DNA from 2 places in the Nocardioides sp. NPDC059952 genome. Region 1 is predicted to be linked to the other one. Evidence: predicted binding sites of a transcription regulator. Region 1 holds the regulator's gene; the other holds the start of a gene.
The links. Region 1 encodes LexA, which represses DNA repair genes until DNA is damaged. Its sites were predicted from a motif close to TCGAACANNTGTTCGA; they were not measured.

Region 1 (15,574 bases):
AGCGCGCCGGAAAGCCACTGGCATCCCGGCGATTCTATAACCCCCCGGGGGGTTATGCTACCGTCGCCGACGTAACCCCCCGGGGGGTTACGTCGACCGGCGACCGAAGGGAGCCACCCATGACCACCACGACCGACCAGGCCTCACCCCACGGCAAGAGCGTCCTGCGCGAGCTCGGGCCACTCCACCAGGAGCTGCGCCGCGCCATCCCCGACGTCTACGCGGGCTGGGGCGGGCTCTCCAAGGCGGCCTTCGCCGACGGCGCTCTCGACCGCAAGACCAAGGAGCTGATCGCCTTCGCGATCGGAGTAGTCGAGGGCTGCGACGGCTGCATCGCCTCCCACGGACAGGCCGCTGCTCGCGCCGGGGCGAGCCCCCAGGAGGCAGCCGAGGCCATCGGCGTCACCTTCCTCATGCACGGCGGCCCCGCCACCATCCATGGCGCGCGAGCCTTCGACGCGTTCTGCGAGTTCGTCGACGCCCTCGACGCCGGCGAACCTCCCGCCTGATCATCGACCAGATCCACAGAAGCAGGAACCGAACAATGTGTCGCCCCGTCCGCTGCAAGAAGTGCAAGAAGACCACGTGGGCCGGCTGCGGCCGCCACGTCGCCACCGTCAAGGCCTCCGTACCCACCGGCCAGTGGTGCCCCGGCCACTCCGCCGACCCCAAGGACCCCAACGGCACCTGGCTGGCTCGCTTCCTCGGTCACTGACTGTCGGAGGTCACGCCTATCGTGCCCAGCGACCACCAATTCGTCCGACGCCGTTGCCGTCGACAGGAACCCAGGAGGGCTCGTGACCGCGCTCGCCGATCCGGAGCTCGCCACGGCGCGACCTGCAAGCGCGGCGAGCCTGGGTCGCGCGCGAGCTGGAGCTGCAGGACGGCGTGGCCAGCCGAGCACAGCTCACCTTCGGCGGCTACACCCCGAACGACATCCGTCGCGCGATCAGGCGGCGCGAGATGCAGGCGGTCCATCGCGGTGTCTACGTCACCCACACCGGCCCGCTCACCTGGTCTCAGCGCGCCTGGGCGGCGGTGCTCTACGCCGAACCCGCAGCGCTGTGCGGCCCATCCGTTCTGGAGCCGAAGCGCACCGATGAAGTCCACGCACCCATCCATGTGGCGATCGACCACGCCCGCCGCCTCGACCCACCGTCCGGCGTCGTCATCCACCGCGTGGTCGGTCTCTCCCGGCAGACCTTCGCCGCCGACCGACCGCCCCGCCTCAAGCTCGAGGACAACGCCCTCCTCCAAGCGAGGAACGCCACCTCCAAGATCGAAGTGATCGGCCTGCTCACCGACACCATCGGCCGCTGCGGCGTGACCACCGATGCCGTACGCACCGCATTGAAGCGCCACCCACGACTCCCCCGCCGCGCCTTCATCAGCGACCTGCTCACCGACGTGGATGCCGGCACGTGCTCGGTCCTCGAGCACGCCTACCTCACCCGAGTCGAGCGCGCCCACGGCCTCCCGACAGGCACCCGCCAGAGCCAAAGACAGACGCCGACCGGCAAGGAGTTCCGCGACGTCGAGTACGACGCGTACGACCTCGTCGTCGAGCTTGACGGCCGACTCAACCACGAGTCGTGGAGCGCCCAGGGTCGCGACGCCGACCGGGATCTCGACGACCTGGCCCTCGGCGGTCGGGCCACCGCCCGCCTCCGCTGGCATCAGATATTCGGTACGTCGTGTCGAACCGCAGCCAGGATCGCCCAGATCCTGAAGGCGAATGGGTGGAAAGGTGATCCGATCCCCTGCGGCGAGGGGTGTGACCTCCCAACGTGGGAGTCCTGAGGTCACCCAGTGACACCGAGACTCCCACGTCACCCCTGATCCAGGCGCCTGCCGCTGTGGATGTGGACGTGGAGGTGCTTGGAATCCTGGTATGCGCCCAGGTTCGTGAGGACGGCAGCAGCACCATGACTCGCCTCCACGTCCCGGGCAATCTCCCGAACGATCGAGAGCAGTGCCCGCACATCCGCCTCGTCGGCAGCACTGACAGACGTCAACGATGCGATGTGACGCTTGGGCACGACTACAACATGGATCACCCAATACGGCCGGGTGTGATGGAACGCCAGCACCCACTCGTCCTCATGCACCACCTCGAGACGGTCGGTGTGCGGAATCGCGACGTCACAGTAGAAGTCGGTCCCGGTATACAGGTCCTCGGTCTCCTCTGAACTCACCTGGCAACCGTATGGTCTCGGCAGCGCTACGCGGCTGGAGTTCCTTGGTGATGCACCAGGCGCCAACCTCCCGGGCGGCGTTGCCAGAGGGAGGTTCGGTGAACCGTGCGCTCGCCACGGACCGATCGCCACCGCAGGATCATCACGTCGTCCGCGAGCACACGCCCGGTGAGTCCGTGCACCTCGATGTCAGGAGTCTCCTCATCCTCGGATGCAAGCATGTCCAGAATCGACGCCAAGTCCCACAGGCGTCCCGAGGAACCGACCTCCTCGAAGTCTGGCGCGAGAAGGTCCCTGAGCCGCGCTGGATCGGCACGAATCGCGGCCGTCTGCAGCTCACACTCGAGCGCCATCACCTCAGCCAGATCCGCTTCGCTCACGACCCGCAGGCTATCCAAGAGACATGGGAGTCCTGAGGTCACCCAGTAACACCGAGACTCCCACGTCGACCCTGAAACGAGTCCGGTCCCGCACCCTTGCGCGGGTGCGGGACCGGAACTACTCACTCACGACTCAGCTGCAACCGGAGGTCGAGCCGCAGCCCTCGCAGACGTAGCAGGAGCCGGCGGGGCGCATCTTGGTGCCGCAGGTGAAGCAGAGCGGACTGTCGATGGCCATGCCGCTGATCGACTCGAGCAGCTCGGTGGTGGTGTGAGCGGTCGCCTTGGGCGCCTCCTCGACGACCTCGGCCTCCTCCTCGATCTCGGCCTCGACCGGCTCGACGACAGGAGCGGCCTTCGGGGCCGGAGCCGGCTTCTGGACGAGCTCGGCGGCGGTGGTGCCGTTGCCGAGCTGCTCGTAGGAGCCGGTCTCGAGGTAGCGCTGGCGCTCGTCGGCGGAGTAGATGCCGAGAGCCGAGCGGTCCTCGAAGGACATGTAGTCCAGCGCCAGCCGGCGGAAGACGTAGTCCATGAGCGACTGCGCCATGCGTACGTCCGGGTCGTCGGTCAGGCCGGCGGGCTCGAACTTCAGGTTGGTGAACTTGGAGACGTAGGTCTCCAGGGGCACGCCGTACTGAAGGCCGACGGAGACCGCGATGGAGAAGGCGTCCATGACACCGGCCAGGGTCGAGCCCTGCTTGCCGAGCTTGAGGAAGACCTCTCCGAGCTCGCCGTCGGCGTGGGCACCGGAGGTCATGTAGCCCTCGGCGCCACCGACGGTGAAGGAGGTGGTGCGCGAGACGCGGGACTTCGGCAGGCGCTTGCGGGTCGGCGCGTAGACGATCTTCTCGATGATCTTCTCGACGACCTCGGGCGCGACCTCGGCCTCGGCAGCGACCTCGGCGGCAACCGTGGAGAGACCCTGGTCCTTCTTGGCGTTCTCCGACTTGCCGTCGGCCAGAGGCTGACCGACCTTGCAGTTGTCGCGGTAGATCGCGGTGGCCTTCAGGCCAAGCTTCCACGACTCCATGTAGACCTGCTCGATCTCCTCGACCGTCGCGGTCTCGGGCAGGTTGACGGTCTTGGAGATCGCACCGGAGAGGAACGGCTGGGTGGCCGCCATCATGCGTACGTGGCCCATCGGCTGCAGCGCGCGCTTGCCCATCGCGGTGTCGAAGACCTCGTAGTGCTCCTGGCGCAGACCGGGGGCGTCGATGACGTGGCCGTGCTCGCCGATGTAGGCGACGATCGCCTCGATCTGCTCGGGCTGGTAGCCCATCTTCTTCAGCGCACGCGGGATCACCTGGTTGACGATCTGCATCGAGCCGCCGCCGACGAGCTTCTTGAACTTGACCAGCGAGAAGTCGGGCTCGATGCCGGTGGTGTCGCAGTCCATCATGAAGCCGATGGTGCCGGTCGGCGCGAGCAGCGAGGCCTGCGCGTTGCGGAAGCCGTTGACCTTGCCGAGCTCGACGACGTCGGACCACACGCGGGTCGCGGCGTCGATGATGTTGCGGTCGACCGGGTTGATCGAGCGGACCGCGTCGTTGGCGGCCTGGTGCTTGCGCATGACCCGCTGGTGGGCCTCGGCGTTGCGGGCGTAACCGGCGTACGGCCCGACGACGGCGGCCAGCTCGGCCGAGCGCTTGTAGCCGGCACCGGTCATCAGCGAGGTGATGGCGGCGGCCATCGTGCGGCCACCCTCGGAGTCGTAGCCCAGACCCATCGCCATCAGCAGCGCGCCGAGGTTGGCGTAGCCGATGCCGAGCTGGCGGTAGTCGCGGGTGGTCTCGCCGATCGCCTCGGTCGGGAAGTCGGCGAAGCAGATGGAGATGTCCATCGCGGTGAAGACGACCTCGCAGGCCTGCTGGAAGCGCACGGCGTCGAAGGTGTCGTCGTCCTTGAGGAACTTCAGCAGGTTCAGCGACGCCAGGTTGCAGGAGGAGTTGTCCAGCGACATGTACTCCGAGCACGGGTTGGAGCCGGTGATCCGGCCCGTCTCCGGGTTGGTGTGCCAGTCGTTGATCGTGTCGTCGTACTGCAGACCCGGGTCGGCACACTCCCACGCGGCGATCGAGATCTTGCGGAACAGCTCGCGGGCGTCGATCTCCTCGATGATCTCACCGGTGGTACGCGCCCGGAGGCCGAACTTCTTGCCCTCCTCGACAGCGCGCATGAACTCGTCGGAGACGCGCACGGAGTTGTTGGCGTTCTGGTACTGCACGGACGAGATGTCCTTGCCGCCCAGGTCCATGTCGAAGCCGGCGTCGCGCAGCGCGCGGATCTTGTCCTCCTCGCGCGCCTTGGTCTCGACGAACTCCTCGATGTCGGGGTGGTCGACGTCGAGCACGACCATCTTCGCCGCGCGGCGGGTGGCGCCACCGGACTTGATGGTGCCCGCGGACGCGTCGGCGCCGCGCATGAAGGAGACCGGACCGGAGGCGGTGCCGCCGGAGGACTTCAGCAGCTCCTTGGAGGAGCGGATGCGGGAGAGGTTGAGACCGGCACCGGAGCCGCCCTTGAAGATCAGGCCCTCCTCCTTGTACCAGTTCAGGATCGAGTCCATGGAGTCGTCGACCGAGAGGATGAAGCAGGCCGAGACCTGCTGGGGGGACTCGGTGCCGACGTTGAACCAGACCGGCGAGTTGAAGGCGAAGTGCTGGTTGACCAGCAGCCAGGTGAGCTCGCGACCGAAGAGGTCCGCGTCGGCCTCGGAGGCGAAGTAGTCGTTCTCCTTGCCGGAGGCGACGTAGGTGTTCACGACCCGGTCGATCAGCTGCTTCAGGCTCTGCTCACGCTTGTCGGTGCCGATGGCGCCGCGGAAGTACTTCGTCGTCACGATCGTCGAGGCGTTGATCGACCAGAAGTCGGGGAACTCGACTCCGGTCTGCTCGAAGACGGTCTCGCCGGTCTTCCAGTTCTTCTGGACGACGTCGCGCCGCTCCCAGGTGATCTCGTCGTAGGGGTGGACGCCCTCGGTGCTGAAGATCCGCTCGATCTTCAGCCCGGCGCCTGCCTTCGCCGATGCCTGTGCCTCTGCTGCCGTGTCTGTCATTTCGTTCCCCCTGTTGTCATCGATCGCTGTGCCGTACTGCTGGTCGGTGCTGATGGTGGAGTCCTTGCTCTGTTCTATCTGTTTCCGCTGGATGGCCCGGACAGGTCGCTTCCCCACGGCCTGCCCGGGCCGGTCTGTGTGATCCGTGGGATCTAGTCGCTGCCCACCGGGGCCTCGACCGGGTGTTCTGCCTCGAAGTCTTTGACTTCCCGTTCCGTACGCAGCATCTGGATCTCGCGCTCGAAGTCGTCCGCCGAGCCGAAGGCCCGGTAGACGCTCGCGAAGCGCAGGTAGGCCACCTCGTCGAGCTCACGCAGCGGCGCGAGGATCGCCAGCCCCACCTCGTTGCTGGGAACCTCCGCCAGCCCCTGGCTGCGCAGCGCCTGCTCGACCTCCTGGCCGAGGCAGGCGAGCTGGTCCTCGGTGACCGGCCGACCCTTGCACGCCTTGCGTACGCCGTGCACCGCCTTGTCGCGACTGAACGGCTCCGCTGCGCCGGAGCGCTTGGCCACCATCAGCTGCATCTGCTCGACGGTTGTGAACCGCTTCCCACACTCCTGGCAGACCCGGCGGCGCCGGATCTGGCCACCGTCCTCGGCCACGCGGGAGTCGAGCACCTTGGTGTCGCTGTGTCGGCAGAACGGACAGTGCACGGTCGAGCCCCTCTCGTGAGACCTGTGGATCCAGGCCGTCTCAACGGCGGCCCGAGCCTGTGGAACCTGTGGATATGAGCGTGAGTCCCTGTGGAACAACACCCCCGTCGCTGTGGGCCATCCGCCTGTTCATGTGAACTAGATGTGGATAACTACAGCGGTGTAACTACTAGATGTAGTGGTAACCGTACGCCCGCCCCCACGACGATGCAAGCGAGCGGCGCGTTTACCCGCGCGCCCGGCGTGTCGCCGGTCAAACACCGAAAGATTCCGGTTCAGCGGCGCCGGACTGGCCTGGATGAGTAAGAATGGCCCCCGTGACAAACATCTCCGGAGGAAATCGCGTCGGGTCGCGGAGAGGCACGCGCCCCAGAAGCGGTCCCCGGCCACCTTTCATCTTGCCTGCGATCGCGACACTGGCATTCCTCGTCATCTGGGGAGTGCTCGTGTGGGTCGCCGTCGGTTTCGGGGCCGACGCACGGGGAGGCGATTCCGGCGCCTGGGCGAAGCTCGCCGTCGCGGCGGTCGTTGCAGTCGCCTGCCTCTTCTTGACCTTCACCTTCGCCGGGAAGGCCTGGCGGGCCTTCTCCGGCTCCCCGACCACGCCACCCACCGACGACTACACCGGAAGCCACTCCAACGCCTACGTCGAGGAGCAGGACTACTCGGACACGACCTACTCCGACCAGCAGCTCTACACGGAGCAGGCCTACCCGGAGCAGGACTACTACGGCGCCGGTTCCTACGGCTACGACGACACCGGCTCCTACGGCCGGCACAGCTCCGACACCGGGAGTCAGCCGCCCTACGGCGACACCGGGAACCCGTCCTACACCGACACCGGATCGCAGTCGCCCTACGGCTATCCCGGCAGCGACCAGGGCTACGGCAACACCGGCAGCCGGGCCGCCTACAGCACGTCGTCCTACCTGCCGCCGACCAGCCCTCCGCCTTCCCCGCAGCCCTACTACTCGAGCCCGCCGACACCGACGTCGACGCCACAGAGCACTTCGGGGTACGGCTCGCAGGGATACGGCACGGACAGCTACCCCACCCAGCAGGGTGGCTCGCCGCAGTATCAGTCCGGTGCCTACCAGACCCCGACCGGCTACGGTCAGACGGGCTCGAGGGCCCGACTGACCCAGGACCCCGCCGCGACCCAGGCGATGCCCACCCAGCGGCAGCCCCAGGATTCCCCGGTCGAGCCGGACGACGAGTGGCCGCCGCGGCACGGCACCCGCAACAAGCAGTGGCCGCCGGCCGAGCCGGACCGCCCCTACCGCGGGCGCCACTGACGAGACAGCGAGAGTGCTGCAGACGCTTCCCATCGTCTGCAGCACTCTCACTTTTCCCGGTTGCCGGCCGCCGGGGTCGAAGGAGCAGCCGGACATCTGTGGGGCGCCCTACGGCGCGGTCGGGATGATCAGGGTCTGACCGGACATGAGCATCGAGGACTCGAGACTGTTGAGCTCCTTGATCGTCTGCTCCATCTCCCGAATCGAGGCGTCGGTCCCGGCGACGGCCTTCGAGGAGATGTCCCAGAGCGTGTCGCCATCGCCGACGACCATCGTGTGGGCGGCGGGGGCGGGGCCACGAAATCCGGCATCAGCGTCCGCACCGTTCTCCACCGCGAAGGCCACCCGGGCCCCGATCAGTGCGATCCCGAAGAGCACGACGAGCGCGAATGCGAACACGACGACGCGGCCGCGGCGAGTGAGCCGCACGGTCGAGCGACGCACCTCCCGCACCGGACGGGGCGGCTCGGCTACGGGCAGCACATAGACTGTTGCACTCATCTCACGGCCTCCTGATCACAAGTCTCTCGATCACGTGTTCGATCGAGCACATGTTCGAAGGTAGATCACGTGTTCGAACAACGCAAGTAGCGACGCCCAGAATTTTCGAACGCCGACACGCGCCACCCATGAGATCGAACAAATGTTTGATGTCGTGGTGCCAGAGGGACTAATGTGGTGACATGACCACGCAGAAGACAGGCACCGGATCAGGCGGTTCGAAGAAGAGCCGCGTCCGCGAGCTGCCCGACGGGCCGCCGGACGCGACCGGGCTCACGCCGCGTCAGCAGCGCATCCTCGCTCACCTGCGCGACAGCATCGAGCAGCGCGGCTACCCGCCCAGCATGCGCGAGATCGGTGCTGCGGTCGGGTTGACCAGCACCAGCAGCGTCGCCCACCAGCTCCGGGCGCTGGAGCAGCGTGGTCTGATCCGCAAGGACCCGAAGCGACCGCGCGCCCTCGAGGTCTTCCTGCCCGAGGTGATGGCCCACCGCAAGGCCATGTCCGGCGAGGAGCCCGAGACGACGTTCACGGCCGAGGCCGGTGTCAACCCCAACCCCGACGCCGCCATGGTCCCCCTGGTCGGGCGGATCGCGGCCGGTGGCCCGATCCTGGCCGAGGAGACCTCGAGCCAGCAGAGCGTCGAGGACGTCTTCCCGCTGCCCAAGCAGCTCGTCGGCAACGGCGACCTCTTCCTGCTCTCGGTCTCCGGTGACTCGATGGTCGACGCGGCCATCTGCGACGGCGACTTCGTGGTCGTGCGCCAGCAGCCGACCGCCGAGAACGGCGAGATCGTGGCCGCGCTGATCGACGGCGAGGCCACGGTCAAGACGCTCTCCCGCAAGGACGGCAAGGTCTGGCTGCTGCCGCACAACGCTGCGTACGAGCCGATCGACGGCACCCACGCGACGATCCTCGGCAAGGTGACGGCGGTCCTACGCAGCCTCTGAGCCCGCCCCGGGGACCAGCCCGGAAACACTGCGTGAACTCAGCCGCCGGCCCATGACAGGGCCGGCGGCTGCGTCGTTCCATACAGCGTGACCCAGAGCAGCACGACCCAGACGCAGATCGACCGCCGCACCCTCATCGCCGCCGGGCTCGCGAGCGCCGCAGCGGCCGGAGCCATCGCTCTCCCCGAGCCCGCTGAGTCCGCCGAGGCCGCCGGCGGCTCGCTCAACCACTTCCAGCACGGCGTCGCCTCCGGCGACCCGCTCCCGGACCGGGTGGTCATCTGGACCCGGGTCACGCCGTCCGCCGACGCGACCCCCGGCTCCGGCAGCAGCGAGGAGGTCTTGGTCCGCTGGGAGGTCTCGCCCACCGCGGACTTCGGCCGCGTCACCGCCAAGGGATCCCGGCAGACCGGCCCCGACCGCGACCACACCGTGAAGCTCGACGTCACCGGCCTGGCCCCGGAGAGCTGGTACTTCTACCGCTTCACCTACAACGGCCAGACCAGCCGTGTCGGGCGTACCCGGACGGCTCCGGCCGCCGACGCGACCCCGGAGAACGTACGTTTCGGGGTGGTCTCCTGCTCCAACCTGCAGGCCGGCTGGTTCGCGTCCTACCGGCACCTGGCCGCCCGTGACGACCTGCACGCGATCCTCCACCTGGGCGACTACCTCTACGAGTACGGTCCCGGCGAGTACGGCTACGGCATGGCCAACGAGGACGTCCGTCCGCACGAGCCCGCCCACGAGATGCACACGCTGGCCGACTACCGGATCCGGCACGCGCAGTACAAGCGCGATGTCGACCTCTCCGCCGCTCACGCCCGGCTGCCCTGGATCGTCACCTGGGACGACCACGAGTCGGCCAACGACGCCTGGCTGCTGGGTGCCGAGAACAACGAGCCCGGCGAGTACGACTGGATCGACCGCAAGACCAACGCCAACCAGGCCTACGACGAGTGGATGCCGCTGCGTGTGGACGGCACGGCAACCGTGGAGACCGACGGCCACCTCCACGACCGGATCTACCGACGGCTGCGCTTCGGCAACCTGCTCGAGCTGAGCATGCTCGACCTGCGCTCCTACCGCTCCCAGCAGGTCGCCCGCACCGACCTCGCCGGAGTCGACGACCCCGACCGCACGATCACCGGCGACGAGCAGCTGGCGTGGCTCAAGGACGGTCTGCTCACCGACGCCCGGTGGAAGATCGTCGGCAATCCGGTGATGATCGCCCCGGTCACCTTCGGCGCGCTCCCGAAGAGCCTGATCGCGCCGGTCAACGACGTCACCGGCCTGCTGCCCGACAACGGCATCGCCTACAACGTGGACCAGTGGGACGGCTACACCGCCGACCGCACCGAGCTCTTCGAGCACATCCGCGACAACGCGATCACCGACACCGTCTTCGTCACCGGCGACATCCACTCGGGTTGGGCCTGCGACCTGCCGTACGACTCCGCCGTCTACCCGCTCGGCAAGACCGCCGGCGTCGAGTTCGTGGCCACGTCGGTGACCTCGAACAACCTCAAGGACATCCTCGGCGCCCCTCGCCGCACGGCCAGTCTGACGGTCGAAGGCATCATCCAGACCGCCAACCGCCACGTCCGCTACCTCAACTTCGACGACCACGGCTACTGCGTCCTCGACGTGACCCGCACCCGCGCCCAGATGGACTGGTACGTCATCGGCGAGCGCAAGGACTCCAACACCACGGCCACCTGGACCAGGTCGTACGCCACCGCAACCGGAAGCAACAGGCTCCATCGCGTCACTGTGCCGGTCTAGGCCGTGTCCGCCGGACACAGCGTCGCTCTGCGCTTAGACTGCCCAGGTCTGCCATCCCGAACGTCTGGTACCTCATGCGAAACATTGCCCGCCGGATCAACCGGAAACAACGCTCCCTCGTCCTGATCGCGGGCATGGTCGTTGCGACGTTCGTCGCCACCATGCCGGCAACCGGGTCGACGCCGGCGACCTCGGTGAGGACCGGCGGCGACACCAGCGCCGAGCAGCCGGTGACGGAGAAGGTGGCCCGGGAGGCGCTCGCCGCGGCCAAGAAGGTCAAACGCAACCAGTCGGTGCGCGGTGCCCGCCAGGTCGTGCCCGGGCGGCACATCGCCGGCCGGCCAGACGCGACCATCGCGCTGGCCGACCTGTGGAACGCCAAGGATGCCCTGGACGGCTCCAACAAGGCGGCCGCGCGTGAGCTGCTCGCCCGCCCCCGCACCGCGACCCAGACCTGCAGCGACGTGGTCTGCGTCCACTACACGCCGGGCAAGGGCGGCGACCGTGCCTCGACGGCGTACGCGACCCAGGTCCGTGACGTGGTCACGAAGGTGCACAACCTCTACGTCCAGGCGGGCTACCGCAAGCCCGCGGCCGACAAGTCGGTCACCCCGGGCAAGGTCGACATCTACCTGGAGAACCTCTACGACGAGGGCTACTACGGCTACTGCGCGCCCGAGACGAAGGTCTCCAAGACCGCCGCGACGGCCTACTGCGTCCTGGACAACGACTACGCCACCAGCGAGTACGGGTCCTACAACACGCCCACCGAGAACCTCCGGGTGACCGCCGCTCACGAATATTTCCACGCGGTCCAGTTCGCCTACGACGCCGGCGAGGACCGCTGGATGATGGAGTCGACCGCGACCTGGGTCGAGGACGAGGTCTACGACAGCATCAACGACAACCGGCAGTACCTCGGCTACGGCCAGCTCGAGGACCAGCGCAAGCCGCTGGACAACTCCTACGCCTCCAACCTCGGGATCTACGGCAACTGGATCTTCTTCCGCTACCTGTCCGAGCGCTTCGCCAAGGAGCGCGGGACGCTGCCGGAGGTGGTCCTCTCGATCTGGAACCGAGCACCGTCGACCTACTCCACCACCGCCATCCGGCAGGCCCTTGCTCAGCGTGGCACCACGCTGAAGCAGGAGTACATCCGCTTCGCCGCCGCCAACCTGGCCCCCTCGAAGGCCTACAGCGAGGGCGGGGCCTACTACCCGCCGGTCTACGACGGCCGCACGGCGCTGCCCGCCAAGCGGCAGACGGTCGACGGCAAGTTCACCCTCAAGCACCTGACCTACGCCTCCCAGCGCCTCGTCCCCAAGAAGGTGGGCAAGGGCTGGAAGCTGCGCGTGAAGGTCGACGTGGCCCGGCCCAACGCCAACGCCGCTGTGATCAGCGTGTTCCGCACCGACGGCACCCGCGCCGTCTACTACCTCAAGCCCAACAGCAAGGGCATCGCCACCAAGACCATCGAGGGCTTCTCCTCGAAGCGGATCCGCAAGGTCGAGGTCACCTTCGCCAACGCGAGCAGCAACTTCAAGTGTGGCCAGGGCACCGCGTTCTCCTGTCACGGCGTCGCGACCCCCGACAAGGCCACCCACCGCTGGTGGGCCAAGACCTACCGCTGACCCGAACCAACCCCCGCCGAGTCGGCTCGTTCTCACGAGCCGACTCGGCGTGGTTTTCGGTCAGAACGAGCCGACTCAGCAGAGATCAGGCCGAGGCCAGCTCCGAGAGACGCTTGAGGGCCTTGCGTACGACGTCGGGGTCGGTCGTGGCCCACATCGGCGGCAGGCTGGCCTTGAGGAATCCGCCGTAACGGGCGGTGGCCAGGCGGGCATCGAGCACGGCCACGACACCGCGGTCGGTGGTGGTGCGGATCAGCCGGCCGGCACCCTGCGCGAGCAACAGGGCCGCATGGGTGGCGGCGACCTGCATGAACCCGTTGCCGCCGGCCTTGTCGGCCGCCTGCTGCCGGGCCGACATCAGCGGGTCGTCGGGCCGCGGGAACGGGATCCGGTCGATGATCACGAGCTGGCAGGTGTCGCCGGGGACGTCGAGGCCCTGCCACAGCGACAGCGTGCCGAAGAGCACCGTGTGCGGGTCGGCGACGAACTGCGCGGCGAGCTCGGGCAGCTGTGCGTCACCCTGGGCCAGCGTGGTCAGGTGAGGCAGCTTCTGGCGCACGACCTCGGCGGCGGCCTCGGCGGCACGCCGGGACGAGAAGAGCCCGAGCGTACGCCCGTCGGCGGCGTCGACCAGGTCGACGATCTCGTCGAGGGTCTTGGCACCCATCCCGTCGCGCCCGGGAGGAGGCAGGTGTCGGGCGACGTAGAGGATCCCCTGCTTGCCGTAGTCGAACGGGCTGCCGACATCGAGCCCGATCCACGGCAGCACGTCATCGGTACGCTGCGCCCCGGCGCCCACCTCCGTGCGCTCCTCCGCCTTGAGCCCGAGAGATCCGGCCACGGGGCCGAAGTCGCCGCCGAGCTTGAGGGTCGCCGAGGCGAAGACGACGGTCTTCTCGGTGAGCAGCTTCTCGCGCATCTGCGCCCAGACCTGGAGCGGAGCCACGCAGAGCCGGGGCGGGATCCTGTCGCCGCCCTCGTTGAGCCAGATCACGTCGTGCTCGGAGGCGGCGGCCATCCGCTCGGCGGTGGTGAAGACCTCCTGCAGGCCGCCCTTGGCCTGCTGGAAGCCGGGGTCGGCACTGTCGGAGTCCTTCGGCTTCGGGAGCGCCGAGATCGCGGACCGGGCGGCGTCGCGCACCAGCACGAGCGCGTCGGAGATGACCTCCGGGAGGGTCACGAACCGCCCTGGTGAGCTCTCGTTGATCGCGGCCCGCAACGCGTCGGAGGCGTCGGCCAGGTCGTCGGCCTCGGAGCCCTCGATGTGCTTCTGGGCCCGCCGGGCGGCCCGCTCCACCTCGGCCGCGGTCAGCTCGTCGGTCGCCGCCTGGGTCACCCGGGCGACGAGCTCGTGGGCCTCGTCGATCACCACGGCGTCGTACTCCGGGATCATCGGCACGCCCTCGATCGCGTCGATCGCGAGCAGGGAGTGGTTGGTGACGATCAGGTGGCTCTTCTGGGCCTTGTCGCGAGCGACCTCGACGAAGCATTCCTCGCCGAAGGGGCACTTGGCGGCGCCGAGGCAGTCGCGGTGGTTGACGGAGACCTGGCGCCACTCACGGTCGGTGTGGCGGGGCGCGGAGTCACGCTCGCCGCTGCCGCCCTTCTCCGCCTCCTTCTCGGCCCAGCTGCGCAGCTCGAGGACCTTCTCGGCCATCGGACCCAGCGGGACGTCGACCAGGGTGCCCTGGTCGTCGGGAGCTCCCTCGCGCACCCGGTGGAGGCAGGCGTAGTTGGAGCGGCCCTTGAGGACGGCGTAGGACGCGTCGACGCCGGGGCGCGTGCCGATCGCCTTGACCAGGCGTGGCAGGTCGCGCTCGACGAGCTGGTGCTGCAGCGCCAGGGTCGCGGTGGCGATCACGACCCGGCTGTCGTGGAGCAAGGAGGGGACCAGATAGGCCAGCGACTTCCCGGTGCCGGTGCCGGCCTCGACCAGCAGGTGCTCTTCGTCGACCAAGGCCTGCGCGACCGCGTCGGCCATCATCACCTGACCCTCGCGGGTGGCTCCGCCGAGGGTCGCGACCGCATCCGCCAGGGCTTCACGTACTGGCGTCTGGGAGGCGATGTCGGTTGCGGTCACTCGGGCAACCTTAGCCGTGCGCGGGGACAGTCTCCGATCGGCTCTCCGCGATCCGGCGGGCGACGATCTCCCCGAACTGCATGTGACCCGCGACCGTCAGGTGGGTGTTGTCCTCGAGCATGGGCAGCTCGAGATCGAAGACGTTGATGTAGGTCACCCCGTACTCCGCCGAGACCCGCCGCATCATCTTGTTGACGGCCCTGATGGCCTTGGCACGGGAGTTCACCTTGGGCGCGCTGAGCACGATGACCTCGTGGTCCTCCAGCTCGTCCAGCGTGGCCCGGAAGCCCTTCTCGACGTCGTCGAGATCGCTCTTGGAGTCGTTGATCCCACCCTCGAGCACGACCAGGTCGGCCCCTTGCGCCACCGCGTCGGGGACACGCTCGGGGAACGAGATCGGGCCGCACCGCTCCATCAGCGCGTGCGAGTATCCGGTGCCGCCGAAACCGGAGACGCGCACCTCGCCGTCGAGATAGCGCGGCCAGGACAGTCCGGGGTCGTCCAGCCCGAAGCCGGAGGCCCAGGAGTCACCGATCACCACGACGCGCTCGCCGGCACCGGTCACCACGGAGGCGCGGGTCACCGACTCGGCGGCCAGGCGAGTGCACAGGTCCTGGGTCAGCTCGGACTCGTGGCTGGCCTTCTGTCCCGGGAGCACGCCCTCGTCCTTGCTGGCACAGCCTGCGAGCATGGCCACCAGGACAGCACCGGCCAGCGCGCCCACGATCGTGGCGCGCGCCGCGTGGCGTACCTCTGTGCGCATCCCTGCCCTCTCCGACGACTGATCGTCCCAAGTGTGAGGGACGAGCTCGGCATCGCCAATGTCGCAACGCCGGATCAGCGTCCAAGATCAAGCAGAGTAAGCAGCCAGCTCACCGGCCAGGTCCGCGTTGGCGCGGCCCTTGACGACGGTGCCTTCGGCAGTGTGCTCGAGGTGGTCGATCTCGCCGTGCTGATGGATCCGGTTGACCAGGTCACCCCGCTCGTAGGGAAGCAGTGCGGAGAACTCCACGCCCGGCCGCGGCAGGTCGGTCTCGACGGCCTTGATGGCC
Region 2 (15,574 bases), on a different contig from region 1:
AGCGGCCATCACGCATGTCGTCACGCATCCTCTCGTAGAGGATGATGAAGGAGTCGGCGGTGATGCCGATACCGACGATCAGACCGGCCACGCCCGGAAGGTCCAGGGTGACGCCGGCGGTCTCGCTGAGCAGCAGGATCATCCCGTACGTCAGAGCACCCGCCACGAGCAGAGACCCGATCACCACGATGCTCATCGCGCGGTAGTAGAGGATCGAGAAGATCACCACGAGGATCAGACCGATCAGGCCGGCCCAGAGTCCGGCGGTGAGCTGGTTGCCGGCCAGGGTCGGGCCGATGACCCGGGTCTGGATGCCGTCCTCGGGGAAGTCGAGCGGCAGCGAGCCGTACTTCAGGTTGTTGGCAAGCGCGGCGGCGGACTCCTGAGTGAAGTCGCCGCTGATCTGGGCGCCTCCGCTGATCCGGGAGTCGGCGGTCGGGGCCGAGATCACCTTGGTGTCCAGGACGATCGCGAACTGCTCGCCGGTGCCGGCGATGTTGCCGGTGGTGTCGGCGAAGACCTTGTTGCCGTCGGACTTGAAGTCCAGGGTGACCACGTAGTTGGCCTGCTGCTGCGGGATGCCGTAGGAGGCCTCGCTGATCTCGGTGCCCTCGATGACTGCCGCGGTCAGCAGGTAGGGGACGCCGTCCTCATCGCAGGTCAGCAGCGGCTCACCCGCGACGTCCTCGGCCGGTTCGGCGCCCGGGGCGGGGCAGGTGAAGGAGTTGTAGGCGGTCGCCCACTCCTGCGGCACGTTGCGCATGAACTCGACCGCTTCGTCGACCGGGACGACCGAGTTCTTGCTCCGCTTCTCGGACTCGGCGCCCGCCGAGGCCGAGGGGCTGGCGCTCGGGTCGGCGCTCTCCGACGCCTTCTCGGAGGGCTTCTCCGACGCGCTCGCGGTCTCGGAAGCGCTGGCGGTCTCGCTGCCGAACGCCGCACGCGGGGAGGTGCCCGGGACGGTTCCGGTCGAGGGGTCCTCGACCATCGAGCCGCTCGGGTCCGCGGCGCCGCAGGGCTTCTGCGGGCTGCAGGCGACCAGGCGGAAGCGGAGCTTCGCGGTCTGGCGGACGCGCTCTGCGGTCTCCTGCTGCACCTTGCCGGTGCCGGGGATGGAGACCTTGATGACGTCGCTGCCCTCGGTGGTCACTCGGCCGCCGGTGATGCCGGAGCCGTTGACCCGCTGGTCGATGATCGACTTGGCCTCGTCGAGGCTCTCCCTCGGGACCGATCCGCCCTCGGTGTTCTCCGCGGTCATCGAGATCTCGGTGCCGCCGCGCAGGTCGAGGCCCAGCTCGGGCTTCCAGGTGCCGGCGTACGCGATGCCGCCGAACATGATCGCAATGGCCAAGAAGAGCAGTGCGAGTGTCCGGCCGGGGCGCGCTGTCTTGCGTGCCATGTGTGGGTCAGTCCTTCTTGTCGAGGTCCACGATGACGTTCTCGGCGCCCTCAGGGGTCTCGTCGGCCTTGGCCTCGACCTCGGGCTCCTCGGCGGCGTCCTCGTCGATCTCCTCGGCAGGCGCTTCGGTGACCTTCTGGGCCACGGCCTGGCGCACGACCTGGATGACGACGCCGTCGGAGATCTCGACCTTGATGTTCGTCGTGGTCTCCTCGACCTCCGTCACCGTGCCGAAGAGCCCGGCGGTCAGCATCACCCGGTCACCCGGCTGGAGGTTGAGCTGGAGCTCACGCGCCTGCTTCGCACGCTTCTGCTGCGGCCTGATCAACAAGAAGTAGAACAGGACGATGATGACGATAAAAGGAAGGAATTCCACGGGGGTTCGGCTCCGACAGTCTGAGTGGTCGCCGGCAGGCGCACGGCGACGTGCAAGTCTAACCAGGCACCTGGTTGAGACTGTGAATCAGGCCTCATCCCAGAGCGTTTCCCTGGACCAGGCCGCAGCCTCGGCGTTGGCCGGTACCGGCAGCCCGAGATGCTCCCAAGCGGCCGGGGTCGCGACCCGGCCACGCGGCGTACGGGCCAGGAAGCCGGTGCGCACCAGGAACGGCTCGGCCACCTCCTCGACCGTCTCACGCTCCTCCCCCACGGCTACGGCGAGGGTGGAGATGCCCACCGGGCCACCGCCGAATCTGCGGCACAGGGCGTCGAGGACGGCCAGGTCGAGGCGGTCCAGGCCGAGCGGGTCGACCTCGTAGAGGTCCAGGGCCTTCTCGGCGATCTGCTGGGTGACCGTGCCGTCGGCCTTGACCTGGGCATAGTCGCGTACGCGGCGCAGCAGCCGGTTCGCGATCCGTGGGGTGCCGCGGGAGCGGCCGGCGATCTCGGCGGCCCCGTCGTCCTTGAGGGTGACGTCGAGGAGGCCGGCGGAACGGCGCACGATCAGCTCGAGGTCGGCGGGGTCGTAGAGCTCGAGGTGACCGGTGAAGCCGAACCTGTCCCGGAGCGGTCCCGGGAGAAGGCCGGCCCGCGTGGTCGCGCCGACCAGCGTGAACGGCGGCAGGTCGATCGGGATCGCGGTCGCGCCCGGGCCCTTGCCGATGACCACGTCGACCCGGAAGTCCTCCATCGCCAGGTAGAGCATCTCCTCGGCGGGCCGGCTCATCCGGTGGATCTCGTCGACGAAGAGCACCTCGCCCTCGTTGAGCCCGCTCAGGATCGCGGCCAGGTCGCCGGCGTGGGTGATCGCCGGGCCCGACGTGATCCGCAGGGGCGCCGACATCTCGGCGGCGATGATCATCGCGAGGGTGGTCTTGCCGAGGCCCGGCGGCCCGGACAGGAGTACGTGGTCGGGGGCCCGCTCGCGCTGCCGCGCCGCCTCCAGGACGAGGCCGAGCTGCTCGCGGACGCGTTGCTGTCCGATCAGCTCGTCGAGGGTCTTGGGGCGCAGCGCCGCCTCGACGGCCCGGTCGTCCCCGTCCGCCTCGGCGATGGTCAGCGACGAGAAGTAGTCCTCCTCGGCCCGGTCCAGGTCATCCTCGTGCATGGGTCCTTATGCCTTAGATAGGGTCCGCAGGGCCGCACGCAGCAGCAACGAGATGTTGGCCTGGTCGCCGGCCTCGGGCTCGATGGCGGTGACCGCCTTGTCAGCGTCTCGGGCGTTGTAGCCCAGGCCGACGAGGGCCTCGGTGACCTGGTCGCGCCACGGGGCCGCTGCGGTGGCGGGCACTGGGGCGGAGGCGGTGCCGGTCGGCGCGCCGATCCTGTCCTTGAGCTCCAGGATGATCCGCTGGGCGCCCTTCTGGCCGATGCCGGGGACCTTGGTGAGTGTCTTCGCGTCCTCGCCCGCGATGGCCAGACGGATGCCGTCGGGCGAAAGCACGGCGAGCATGGCCTGGGCGAGCTTCGGGCCGACGCCGGAGGCGGTCTGGAGCAGCTCGAAGAGGGTGCGCTCGTCGGTGTCGGTGAAGCCGAACAGGGTCAGCGAGTCCTCGCGCACGACCAGGCTGGTCGGCAGGTGAGCCTCGTCACCGGTCCGGAGCGTGGCCAGCGTGTTGGGCGTGCAGAGCAGCTCGATCCCGATGCCGCCGACCTCGACGATGGCGGTGGAGAGACTGACGGCGGCAACCTTGCCGCGCACGGACGCGATCATCTGCGTACCTTCCCTGCCGCGGCCACCGCGGCTTCGATGCGGTTCTGGGCGCCTCCGCGCCACTGGTGGGTGATGGCCAGCGCGAGCGCGTCGGCGGCGTCGGCGGGCTTCGGCGGGGTCGGGAGCCGCAGGATCCGGGTCACCATCGCGGTCACCTGAGCCTTGTCGGCTCGGCCGTTGCCGGAGACGGCCGCCTTGACCTCCGAGGGCGTGTGCAGGGCGACCGGCAGTCCGCGCCGGGCGGCGCAGACCATGGCGAGGCCGCTGGCCTGGGCCGTACCCATGATCGTGGAGACGTTCGAGCGCGCGAAGATCCGCTCGATCGCGACCGCGTCGGGCCGGTGCTCCTCGATCCAGGCGTCGATCCCCTTCTCGATGCTCACCAGCCGCTCCCAGACGGGAAGGTCGGAGGACGTACGGATCACTCCGACGTCCACCATCGACAGCGGCCGGCCGAGCGACCCATCGACCACGCCCATCCCGCACCGGGTCAGGCCGGGGTCGATCCCAAGCACGCGCACTGGAGCACCTCTTCCACAACGACCGAGCCGGCCGGGTGTCGAACGTCTGTTCGCAGACTACCGGTCGGCTGCTGCCTCCGGGCTCGCGACACCCTCATTCAGGAGGATGCGACGTGCTCGGAGGTCCCGCGGTCGAGGCCCCCGTGCTCACAGGATGTCGGTGCGTCGCTCCTCGACGGTCTCCGTACCGTCGGCATGCCTCCGCCTCGCGACCGTGCGTGACCGACCTCCGGTGTTCAGGGTCACAGCGGTCAGGATCAGCACCACGGCTCCGACAGCGGCCAGGATCCAGCCGATCAGGGTCAGATCGACCCCGCTGACCGAGACGTGCACAGCCAACGCCAGGACAAGTCCGACGACGAGCAGAACCGCTCCTACGCCGTATCCCATCGTGTACTCCTTCCAGTGCGAACCCGCCCTCGTGGCGGTTCGTGACCTTCCGGGTACCCAGCATCCGGCCCGAGAATGAGCCGGTTCGCCGTACGGCCCAGCTCGCAGCTCGACCAGCGGAGCGATCAGGCGTCGACGGTCTCCATGACCTCGTCGGGGATGTCGGCGTTGGAGAAGACGTTCTGCACGTCGTCGAGGTCGTCGACGGCGTCGATGAGCCTGAAGACCTTCTCGGCCGACGGCGCGTCGGCGACGGGGATGTCCATGCTCGCGACGAACTGGACCTCGGCGGAGTCGTAGTCGATGCCGGCGTCCTGCAGCGCGGTGCGGACCGCGACAACGTCTGAGGGGTCGGAGACGACCTCGAAGGTCTCACCGAGGTCGTTGACGTCCTCGGCACCGGCGTCGAGGGTGGCCTCGAGCAGGTCGTCCTCGGAGACCTCCTTGCCCTCCTGCGCCTTGGCCACGACGACGACGCCCTTGCGGTCGAAGAGCCGCGAGACCGAGCCCGGGTCGGCCATGGTGCCGCCGTTGCGGGTGACCGCGGTGCGGACCTCCATGGCCGCGCGGTTGCGGTTGTCGGTCAGACATTCGATGAGGAGCGCGACGCCCTGGGGGCCGTAGACCTCGTACATGATCGTGTCGTAGCTGACGCCGCCGCCGTCGAGCCCGCCGCCGCGCTTGACCGCGCGGTCGATGTTGTCGTTGGGGACCGACTGCTTCTTGGCCTTCTGGATCGCGTCGTAGAGGGTCGGGTTGCCCGACGGGTCGGGACCGCCGGTCTTGGCCGCGATCTCGATCGTCTTGATGAGCTTGGCGAACAGCTTGCCGCGCTTGGCGTCGATCGCCGCCTTCTTGTGCTTGGTCGTTGCCCACTTGGAGTGGCCGCTCATCTGAAACCGTCCTTTGCCCCGCGTCGTCGCTGTGCTTGTCGAGCCGCCTCCGGAGTCGTCACAGGGCAGCAGGTGTCCATTCTAACTACGTGGCCCCGGTCACGGTCACCAGCAGGTGTCGAGGAAGAGCCGGTGCAACCGGTCCTCGCCGTTGACCTCGGGATGGAAGGAGGTCGCCAGCAGATGCCCGTGGCGTACGGCGACGGGGTGGCCCGCCACGCTCGCGAGCACCTCCACGTCGGGGCCGGTCGCCTCGACCCAGGGCGCCCGGATGAAGACCGCCCGGACCGTGTCCTTCACCCCGGCGACGGTCAGGTCGGTCTCGAAAGACTCGGTCTGGCGACCGAACGCGTTGCGCCGCACCGTGATGTCCAGGCCGCCGATCGTCTCCTGGCCCTCGGCACCGTCGAGCAGGCGCTCGGCGAGCAGCACCATCCCGGCACACGTACCGAAGACGGGCATCTTGTCCTCGACCCGAGCCCGCAGCGGCTCGAGCAGCTCGAAGGTCCTGGCCAGACGCCACATCGTGGTCGACTCGCCGCCGGGGAGGACGAGCCCGTCGCAGGTGTCCAGCTCGGCCTGGCGGCGTACGGGAAGGGTCTTGACCCCCAGCCGGGTCAACGTGGCCAAATGCTCGCGGACATCGCCTTGGAGAGCGAGTACGCCGATGGTCGGTGCAGTCACCTCGGAAGCGTAGTTCGCGGCGAGCGCCGCGCGGAACTCGGCTCAGGCGGTGTTGCACTCGAAGGAGGCGAAGGCGAGCACCGCGCTGCTGGAGAAGTTCACCTGGACGGTCGTCGCGCCGGACCAGCTGCTGCCGATGAGGTGGGAGCGCACCCGCAGCTGCAGCCGGGTGTTGGAGAGCAGGTTGAGGCCGAGAAGGTTGCCCAGCGTCGTCGCGTTCTGCTGGTAGACCTGCCTCGATCCGGCGACCCCGGAATGGGCGACGGTCAAGGCGGCGCCCTGGTTCTGGTTGGTGCTCCGGTTGAAGAACTGCAGCTGGTAGTCATAGCTCGCCAGCGGCGGGGCGGAGGCCGGTGCGACTCCTTCCCAACGCAGCGTGATCATGCTGCCGAGCGCCTGGTTCTGCGCCTGGCAGTTGCCGGTCCCGGTGCCGTTGCCTCCGCCGGAGGACGGCGTCGCGGTCGGCGAGACGAGGCTCGTCGTGCCGAGCGTCGCGCCCGTGACGTCCACCGGGTCCGTCCAGGCTGCCCAGGTCGGTGGCATCGCCGTGCCGAGCAGGAACGCGAGCACGAGGACAGCGAACGCGAGCCGTCCTCGGCGGCCCGCGGGCGGCTTCGGCGCGGGTTGTGGTGGTTCCGGCGGCTCGGGGACCTCGGGGGTCTCGGGGGTCTTCGGAGCAGGCGGGTTCGCCCGGCGGCGCATCAGGATCGTGAGCAGCAGCGCCGCGTAGCCGGCGAGCACGAAGATCCCCGGCGGGTGCGAGAGCCAGGCGATCACCGCTCCGAGATGGGGCACGGAGTAGACGACCCGGTCGGCGGCGGTCACCTGGTAGGGACGCAGATCCGCGGTCTCGTTGGCGTCGCCCTTCAGCATCAGCAGCGAGTTCGCCTCGGTGTGGTCGATCGAGACGACCCGGTGCGTCACCCGCGTACGTTCGTAGGGCACCGAGATCACATCACCCACCGCGATCTCGCGGTGGTCGACCGGCACCGCCAGCGCCAGCGAGCCGGTGGGGATCGCCGGTGACATCGATCCGGACCGGAAGACGAGCGGCCGTACGTCGAAGGCGACCCCCGCGAGCAGCGTCAGCAGGCACACCACGCCGGCCACCGCGGCCAGGGTGAGCGCGAGATCGCCCGCCCGCCGGGCGATGACGGTGGCGAGGCGCTGCAGCCGGGTCACGGCAGCTGGGTTCCGGTGAGCGTGAAGGTGAGGTTGCTCGAGCGGCCCTGGGCGGTGTCGGGGGCGTCGGTGCCGAGCGTCACCTGCAGGCAGAGGGTCTGCGACGTGCCCGGCTGGAGCGTGCGCGCGGTCGCGATGCCGGAGGACGGCAGCGGGCCGCCGGTGCCGGCGAGCGCCGTGCCCGGACAGGTCTGGTTCAGGGTGCCGTCGTTGGTCACGCTGGTGTCGGCGGTGACCTTGAGGGTCAGCGGGGCCAGCGTGGTGGTCGAGGAGCCGCTCGTCATCGTGTAGCTCAGCGGGATCGACCCGACGTTCTGAACGGTCAGGATGCCCGCCGAGGACGTGCCCGGGTACATGCCGGTCAGACTCAGCGCGGTGAAACCGGTGTAGGGGTCGGCGCCGTTGACCTGGAGGTCGAGCGTGCCCGTGGTCAGCGTGGTTCCGGTGACATCGACCGTGTCGGTCCAGTAGGCCAGCGTCCCGGTCGCCCCGATCGAGACGACCACGCCGAGAGCGAGCAGCGCGCGTAGGCGCGCGGACCTCGCCGCACGCCGCAGCGCGGCACCCGGGCGCCGTCGTGGACTGGTCATGATCTTCCCTTTCGCTTGCTGCGCAGGACGAGGGCCGTGCCCCCGCCGATCGAGAGTGAGGCCAGGGCGATCAGCCACCACGTCACCGGGCTGCCGGTCTCGGGCAGCAGACCACCGTCGCCCGCGGCATCACCGCCTGGCGGCGCGTCATCGCCCGACCCGGTCGCATCCTCCCCCATCAGCCGTACGTCGAGGCTGAACGTGAGCGACCGGTCCATCGTGTCGTTGCCCGCCCCCGGTGCGTAGGTCGCGGCGACACCGATCCGGTCCCGGGCGCCCTGTTCCAGCCGGCCCAGCTCGGCGCGGGCTCCTGGCCGTACGTCCTGCCACTCGCCCTCCCCTCGGCGCAGCCGCAGACTCATCGCACCCTCGGCGAGCAGGCCGTCGGTGTCACGGACGTCGGCACTCACGGTGAGCGCTCCGCGGCTCTCTCCGGCGTCGCGTACCCAGAAGGTGGCCTCTCGGGAGTCGCCGGGAACCCAGCGCACCTCCGGTTCGAACAGCGGCCGGGGCAGGTCGGCGGCCCAGGTGCGGCCGTCGTTGCTGAGCTGCACCGGCTCGGTCGCCGCCGCCGGTGCGGCCGCGGCGACGGTCGAGATCACCAGGAGCGCGAGCAGGAGGCGTACGGCCGTCATGGCTTCACCTCTGCGTCCTCGGCTCGCTCCCGGCGACGGTCGCGGATGGAGCCCCCGAACATCACCAGCGCGTAGCCGATGAGCAGCCCGGCGCCGACCAGCCGGGTGATGGCGCGCTGCTCACCGTTCAGCAGCGAGTTGAGATGGCCGACGTAGGGCAGCCAGTACCAGCGCTCTCCGCGCACCTGCACCGCCCGCACCGGCTTCACGTCCTCGGCGTCGTTCGCGTCACCGCGGGTCGTGAAGACCCGTTCGCCCTTGGTGGTGGTGCCGATGCCGGTGATGCGATGGGTCGCGACCGTCGGCTCCCCCGACCTCAGCTGGAAGGTGATCACGTCCCCGATCTGGAGCGTGGCCGGGTCCACCGGGCGTACGACCACCAGCGATCCCGGCGGCATGCCGGGCCGCATCGAGCCGCTGAGCACCGTGAACGCCTCTCCTCCGACGAGCCGCGGCGCGGCGACACCGAGGAGGATGACCGCGCCGGCCGCGATGATCACGAACCACACCACGAACTGACCCAGGAAACCGAGCACGGCTCGTGGCCCTGGGGTGGGCAGGCGTCGGCCTCCCGGCAGCGAGGAGCGCCGGGCGGACAACGCAGCGGCGGATGTCATGGACACCGCCTCACAGGAGCTGGACACAGGGATCAGGGGTTCGGGTTCTGGCCCGAGCTCTGGTCCTGAGTCAGGGTGATCGTGATCGCGTCCAGGGTCGCGGTGACGTCCTGGGTGTCGTTGGCGTTGATCGTGGTCGCGTTGCCGTAGGGGAAGACCACCTCCACGTCGGCGACCAGCGTGGTCGGACCGTCGATCGCGAACGAGTCGCCATCACCCACCGGGTCGCCGCCGAGCTGGTAGTCCGCGGTCGCGGTGAGCTGCATCGTCGTGGTGGTCTTGTCGGTGGTGTAGGTGACCTCACCCGGGGCCGACACGGTGGCGGTGAGGTGGTCACCGGAGCCGGTCACCTCGAACGAGCAGGACTTGGTGATCGAGTCTCCCGGGACGATGGTCGTGACCGCCGAGCCGTCGGGGTAGGTCCAGGCCGCCTCGCAGGTGCCGTCGCTCAGCGCCATGTTCCCCGTCGTGATCGTGCCGCCGGAGGCGGTGCCGTCATCGGTCCAGTAGGCCAGCGATCCGGCGCCCCCGAGAAGCAGGACCGCGGCGCTCGCGGCGGCCACTGCACCCTTCGTCGACTTCTTCATGTTTCTGTCCCCATCTCCACAGGGACGCGGTGCCCCCGTCATGTATGGGACCAAGGTCCCCCATAACGCAACGTTTTACGCGGAAACGGGACAATCGTTATGTTTTGAGGCTATTTGATGCATTCCTACGTTGGTTGTTCCCGTTTTCGAATCGTCCATGCACCGCACAACGCCGACGCGGCCACGCAGCCCCCGCTCGGGGGCCACGCAGCCGCGTCGGTTCGACGTGGGTCGGGTTCTACCAGCCACGCTCCGCGAACTGAATCGAGCGGGCCGGCTCGTCGACGTTGATGCCGACCATTGCCTCGCCGAGACCGCGGGAGACCTTGGCGACGACGTCGGGGTCGTCGTGGAAGGTGGTCGCCTTCACGATCGCCTCGGCGCGCTGGGCCGGGTTGCCGGACTTGAAGATGCCGGAGCCGACGAAGACGCCCTCGGCGCCGAGCTGCATCATCATCGCCGCGTCGGCCGGGGTCGCGATGCCACCGGCGGTGAACAGTACGACCGGGAGCTTGCCGTTGCTAGCGACCTCCTTGACCAGCTCGTAGGGGGCCTGGAGCTCCTTGGCCGCCACGTAGAGCTCGTCGTCGGCGAGCGCGCCGAGGCGGCGGATCTCGCGGCGGATCGTCCGCATGTGGGTGACCGCGTTGGACACGTCACCGGTGCCGGCCTCGCCCTTGGAGCGGATCATCGCCGCGCCCTCGGTGATGCGGCGCAGCGCCTCACCGAGGTTGGTCGCGCCGCACACGAACGGCACGGTGAAGGACCACTTGTCGATGTGGTTCTCGTAGTCGGCCGGGGTCAGCACCTCGGACTCGTCGATGTAGTCGACACCCAGGGACTGCAGCACCTGGGCCTCGGCGAAGTGACCGATCCGGGCCTTGGCCATGACGGGGATGGAGACGGCCTCGATGATGCCGTCGATCATGTCGGGGTCGGACATGCGGCTCACGCCGCCCTGGGCGCGGATGTCGGCCGGGACGCGCTCGAGCGCCATCACCGCCACCGCCCCGGCATCCTCGGCGATCTTCGCCTGCTCGGCGGTGACCACGTCCATGATCACGCCGCCCTTGAGCATCTCAGCCATCCCGCGCTTGACCCGCGAGGTTCCCGTCTCATTCGTGCTTGTAGCCATGTGGCGATCGTAAGTCGGGACCCGTCGTACGCCATCCTCGGAAAGCCCTGCTCAGGCCACTGTTCCCGAAGTGGACTGCTAGGAGGCCAGTGCTTCTACTGCTTCGGCCACGGCGGTGGGAGCGCCGGCCAGGGACCAGAGGACCCCGCCTGCCTCGACCTGGGCGGTGGTGCCGCCGGCGCCCAGGACCAGCGCGGCTCCGGGGAGGCGGTCCCAGTCGGGGACGGAGTGCTGGCAGAAGAGGTGGAGCCTGCCCTGGGCGATCGCGGTGAGGTCCATCGACCCGGAGCCGAGGATCCGGATGGAGGCGGCCTGGCTGGCGACCCGGACGTACGCCTCGCCGACCGGGTGCCTCAGCCTCGAGGGGTGGAGGTAGGTGGTCAGGCAGGCGTGGGCGAGCGGAGTGTCCGGCATCGCGTCGAGCCGGACGCCGTTGCGGGTGGTGGGCAGCTCGGGACCACCGATGTAGACGGCATCCTCGGCCGGTGAGTAGACGGCGCCCAGGACGATGCCGGTGCTGTCGGTCAGGGCCAGGGCGGAGCACCACCAGTCGAGGCCGCGTACGAAGTTGTAGGTGCCGTCGACGGGGTCGATGGTCCATACGCGGCCGGTGGACGACTCGCGGGCGGAGCCCTCCTCGCCGAGGATGCCGTCGCCCGGGTGTTCGGCGGTGAGGCGCTCCACGATCGCCGTCTCGGCTGCCTTGTCGGCGGCGGTGACCAGGTCGGAGACCGAGGTCTTGGTCTCGATCGAGTCGCCGATGCCCTCGCTGCGCATCTTCGCGGCGAGCGAGCCGGCGCCGCGGACGAGCTCGGTGGCCAGGCGTACGTCGTGTTCGCTCGGCACGGTCATGCCGACGCCTCCTCGGCGATGGCCTGCTTGCGGACGGTCCAGACGCGCTGCGCGACGGTGACGGTCGAGGCAACGGCGAGGATCCACAGCGCGATGTAGATCAGCAGGTCGAGGTCGAAGATGCCGGCGAAGCCGGTCAGCACCAGGACCAGGACGAGCCGGTCGGCTCGCTCGGCGATGCCGACGTTGGCGGTGAAGCCCAGCGACTCCGCGCGGGCGCGGGCGTAGGAGGTGACCGCGCCCATCACCACGCACCACAGGGTCAGCGCGAGATAGAGGTCGGAGTCGCCCGGGCCGGCGAAGTAGAGCGCCAGGCCACCGAAGACCGCGCCGTCGCCGATCCGGTCGAGGGTGGAGTCCCAGAACGCGCCGAACTTGCTCGTGCGCCCGACGGCGCGTGCCATCGCCCCGTCGATGAGGTCGCTGAAGACGAAGCAGGTGATGAAGATCGTGCCGGCCAGCAGCTCGCCGCGCGGGTAGAACGCCAGCGCCCCGACCGCTACTCCGATGGTGCCGACGAGCGTCACGACGTCGGGGCTGATCTTCAGCGCCACGAACAACCGGACGATGGGCGCGAGGACGACTCCCTGAACGAAGCCTTTGATGTGATCCAACATGGCGCGGCCACGCTATCGGATACCGCCGAGGCGTCACTCCCGCGCGCCGAAACGTCACCCACATTCTGCCGAGGCGTCACCCCCGTCGGGCGAGGCGTCACGTCCGTCGGGCGAGGCGTCACGTACGTCGGGCGAGGCGTCACGTACGTCGGGCGAGGCGTCACTCCCGTCGGCCGAGAGGTCGGGGATGACATCTCGGCCGACGTAACTGCCGTCTCGGCCGACCTAACTGCCGTCTCGGCCGACCTAACTGCCGCCTCGGCCGACCTAACTGCCGCCTCGGCCGACCTGGCTGACGCCTCGGCCGACCTGGCTGACGCCTCGGCTAGGTTCCTTCGGTCAGGTCGCGGACCTCGGCATAGCGGGTACGGACGGCGGGATCGGGGTCGGCGTCGTACGTCACCGAACCGGCGAGCTCCCACGACGGGGGCTCCACGCCGCCGGTGAGGACCCATGCGGCCTGGCGGGCGGCACCGTCGGCGACGTACTCCCCCGGCTCGGGCACGACGACCGGACGACCGAAGACGACGGGCGCGATCCGGCGGACCGCCTCTGACCTCGCGCCGCCGCCGACGAGCAGCACGCGGCGTACCTCGGCGCCCTGCTCCACCAATGCGTCGATGGCGTCGGCGAGGCCGCACAGCAGACCCTCGACCGCAGCGCGGGCCAGGTGGGCCGGCGTGGCGGTGGCGAGGGTGAGGCCGTGGAGTGCGCCCTTCGCGTCGGGGCGGTTGGGGGTGCGCTCGCCTTCCAGGTAGGGCACGAGGACCAGGCCGTCGGAGCCCGAGGGCGCTGACAGCGCGAGGTCGGAGAGCTCCTCGAGCGAGACGCCCAGCAGCGAGGCCGTCGAGGAGAGCACGCGCGCCGCGTTGAGGGTGCAGACCAGCGGCAGGAAGCGGCCGGTCGCGTCGGCGAAGCCCGCCACCGTGCCCGTCGTCTCCGCCGTCGGTGCCTCCGCCACCGCGCAGGCCACGCCCGAGGTGCCGATCGAGACCACCACGTCACCGGGCACAGCGCCCAGACCGAGGGCCGAGGCGGCGTTGTCTCCCGCACCGGCGCCGAGCAGCGCACCGGTGGAGAGAGCCGAGGACGTACGCCCCGCCGACTCCGCCGGACCGAGCACCCGCGGAAGGGCGAGGTCACCTCGGCCGAAGGCTCGCTCGAGCAGGTCGCGCCGGTAGTCCCCGGACGGCGTCGCCCAGTAGCCCGTGCCCGACGCGTCGGACCGGTCGGTCGTGAGCGTGTCCAGGCCGGCGGCCCCGGAGAGCTTCCAGGTCAGCCAGTCGTGCGGCAGGCAGACGCCGGCCACCTTCGCGGCCAGCTCGGGCTCGTTCTCGGCCAGCCAGCGCAGCTTGGTGATGGTGAACGAGGCCACCAGCACCGAACCCGTCTGGGCCGCCCACCGCTCCGCCCCGAGCTCGGCGTTGAGGGCATCGGCCGCGGGCGCGGAGCGGGTGTCGTTCCACAGCAGCGCGGGACGTACGACCTCACCTGCGGCGTCGAGCGTGACCATGCCGTGCTGCTGGCCGCCGACGGCGATGGCCTCGACGTCGTCGAGACCACCTGCCGCCGCGACCGCCTCACCGAGCGCGGTCCACCAGTGATCGGGGTGGACCTCGGTGCCGTCGGGGTGCTTGGCGCTCCCGGAACGTACGAGCTCACCCGTCGACGCGTCGCGGATGACGACCTTGCAGGACTGGGTCGAGGAGTCGACCCCGGCTACGAGCCTCATCTTCAGCGGAGACCGAGGAGGTGGTCCATCGCGAGCTGGTCGAGGTGCTCGAAGCCGAAGCCGTGGTCGAGCTTGTCGATGTCGTAGGACGCGTTGCGCAGGTCGTCGAGGGTCTCGCCCGCGGCCAGCGTCGGCTGGGCGAGCTCGTCGAGCTGGGACGCGGCGAGCGCGGCCTGGACCTCGGGGTCGGCGCGGAACGCCGCGGCGCGCTCCTTGAGTACGAGGTAGTTCTTCATGCAGCCGGCGGCCGAGGCCCACACGCCGGCCTCGTCCTCGGTGCGCGGCGGCTTGAAGTCGAAGTGGCGCGGGCCGTCGTAGCCCTTGCTCTCGAGCAGGTCGACGACGTTGAACGCACCGCGCAGGTTGCCGGCGCCGAAGCGCAGGTCCTGGTCGAAGCGCGGGCCGTGCTGGCCGTTGAGGTCGATGTGGAAGAGCTTGCCGTGCCACAGCGCCTGCGCGATGCCCGCAGCGAAGTTGACGCCGGCCATCTCCTCGTGACCGACCTCCGGGTTGAGACCGACCAGCTCGGGCCGCTCGAGGGAGTTGATGAAGGCGATGGCGTGGCCGATGGTCGGCAGCAGGATGTCACCACGGGGCTCGTTCGGCTTCGGCTCGATGGCGAAGCGGATGTCGTAGCCCTTCTCGGTCACGTAGTCGCCCAGCAGGTTGACCGCCTCGCGGTAGCGGTCGAGCGCGTGCGCGATGTCCTTCGCGGCGTGCGACTCGGCGCCTTCGCGGCCACCCCACATGACGTACGTCGTCGCCCCGAGCTCGGCGGCCAGGTCGATGTTCTTGGCGGTCTTGGCGATCGCGAAGCGACGGATGTCGCGGTCGTTGGAGGTGAAGCCGCCGTCCTTGAAGACGGAGTGGCTGAACAGGTTGGTGGTCGCCATCGGGACCTTCAGGCCGGTCTGCTCGAGAGCACCCTTGAGCTTGTCGATCTGTGCCTGGCGCTCGGCCTCGGTCGCGTCGAATTCGAAGACGTCGTTGTCGTGGAAGGTGATGCCGTAGGCGCCGATCTCGGCGAGCTTCTCCACCGAGTGCGCGATGTCCATCTGCGGGCGGGTCGGGCCGCCGAACACGTCGACGCCCTGCCAGCCGACGGTCCACAGGCCGAAGGTGAACTTGTCTTCCGGGGTGGGGGTGTACTCCGTCATTGCAGGTTCCTTACTTAGTTCACGACTTGGACTATCTCGCATCATCCAACGCGACGCACGTCACATTGTCAACCAGATGCCACATGAGGATGCCTCCTTGACCTCAAGTTCATGACTTGGTCTAATCCCTGCATGAACCCTCGCTCAGAGCCTGCGCAACATGCCGGGATGCGGGCGAGCAACCTCTCGCTCGTGCTCGGTGAGGTCGCTCGCACCGGCCCCGCCTCCCGCGCCCGGGTCGCCGCCCACACCGGCCTGACCAAGTCATCGGTCTCCGGTCTGGTGACCGACCTGATCCACGCCGGCCTGCTGGAGGAGAGCGCCCCGGCGGCGGTCGAGCGTGGCCGCCCGGCCACGGCACTCACCCTCGCCCCAGACGGTGCGGCCGGGCTCGGCCTAGAGATCAACGTCGACTACCTGGCCGCCGTCGT

Region 2: the regulator LexA is predicted to act here: its motif matches at 4,111-4,126, upstream of ruvC (crossover junction endodeoxyribonuclease RuvC).

What each region holds. Positions count from the first base shown of each region.
Region 1 is NZ_JBHWLY010000010.1:14,750-30,323, reverse strand. Features, by position in the region: gene ACFV9G_RS06950 (carboxymuconolactone decarboxylase family protein) at 120-509, shown strand; gene ACFV9G_RS06945 (hypothetical protein) at 545-715, shown strand; gene ACFV9G_RS06940 (hypothetical protein) at 889-1,800, shown strand; gene ACFV9G_RS06935 (HIT domain-containing protein) at 1,830-2,195, opposite strand; gene ACFV9G_RS06930 (DUF4440 domain-containing protein) at 2,222-2,575, opposite strand; gene ACFV9G_RS06925 (vitamin B12-dependent ribonucleotide reductase) at 2,709-5,630, opposite strand; gene nrdR (transcriptional regulator NrdR) at 5,783-6,283, opposite strand; gene ACFV9G_RS06915 (hypothetical protein) at 6,682-7,578, shown strand; gene ACFV9G_RS06910 (LysM peptidoglycan-binding domain-containing protein) at 7,687-8,079, opposite strand; gene lexA (transcriptional repressor LexA) at 8,262-9,029, shown strand; gene ACFV9G_RS06900 (alkaline phosphatase D family protein) at 9,117-10,811, shown strand; gene ACFV9G_RS06895 (MXAN_6640 family putative metalloprotease) at 10,886-12,442, shown strand; gene ACFV9G_RS06890 (ATP-dependent DNA helicase) at 12,528-14,522, opposite strand; gene ACFV9G_RS06885 (SGNH/GDSL hydrolase family protein) at 14,533-15,285, opposite strand; gene hflX (GTPase HflX) at 15,373-15,574, opposite strand, start outside.
Region 2 is NZ_JBHWLY010000013.1:4,744-20,317, forward strand. Features, by position in the region: gene secD (protein translocase subunit SecD) at 1-1,399, opposite strand, end outside; gene yajC (preprotein translocase subunit YajC) at 1,407-1,775, opposite strand; gene ruvB (Holliday junction branch migration DNA helicase RuvB) at 1,863-2,945, opposite strand; gene ruvA (Holliday junction branch migration protein RuvA) at 2,952-3,551, opposite strand; gene ruvC (crossover junction endodeoxyribonuclease RuvC) at 3,548-4,072, opposite strand; gene ACFV9G_RS08420 (DUF6458 family protein) at 4,220-4,462, opposite strand; gene ACFV9G_RS08425 (YebC/PmpR family DNA-binding transcriptional regulator) at 4,588-5,355, opposite strand; gene pdxT (pyridoxal 5'-phosphate synthase glutaminase subunit PdxT) at 5,461-6,039, opposite strand; gene ACFV9G_RS08435 (signal peptidase I) at 6,082-7,221, opposite strand; gene ACFV9G_RS08440 (SipW-dependent-type signal peptide-containing protein) at 7,218-7,811, opposite strand; gene ACFV9G_RS08445 (LPXTG cell wall anchor domain-containing protein) at 7,808-8,446, opposite strand; gene ACFV9G_RS08450 (signal peptidase I) at 8,443-9,063, opposite strand; gene ACFV9G_RS08455 (alternate-type signal peptide domain-containing protein) at 9,096-9,650, opposite strand; gene pdxS (pyridoxal 5'-phosphate synthase lyase subunit PdxS) at 9,889-10,785, opposite strand; gene ACFV9G_RS08465 (inositol monophosphatase family protein) at 10,864-11,637, opposite strand; gene pgsA (phosphatidylinositol phosphate synthase) at 11,634-12,254, opposite strand; gene xylB (xylulokinase) at 12,580-13,986, opposite strand; gene xylA (xylose isomerase) at 13,989-15,143, opposite strand; gene ACFV9G_RS08485 (ROK family protein) at 15,276-15,574, shown strand, end outside.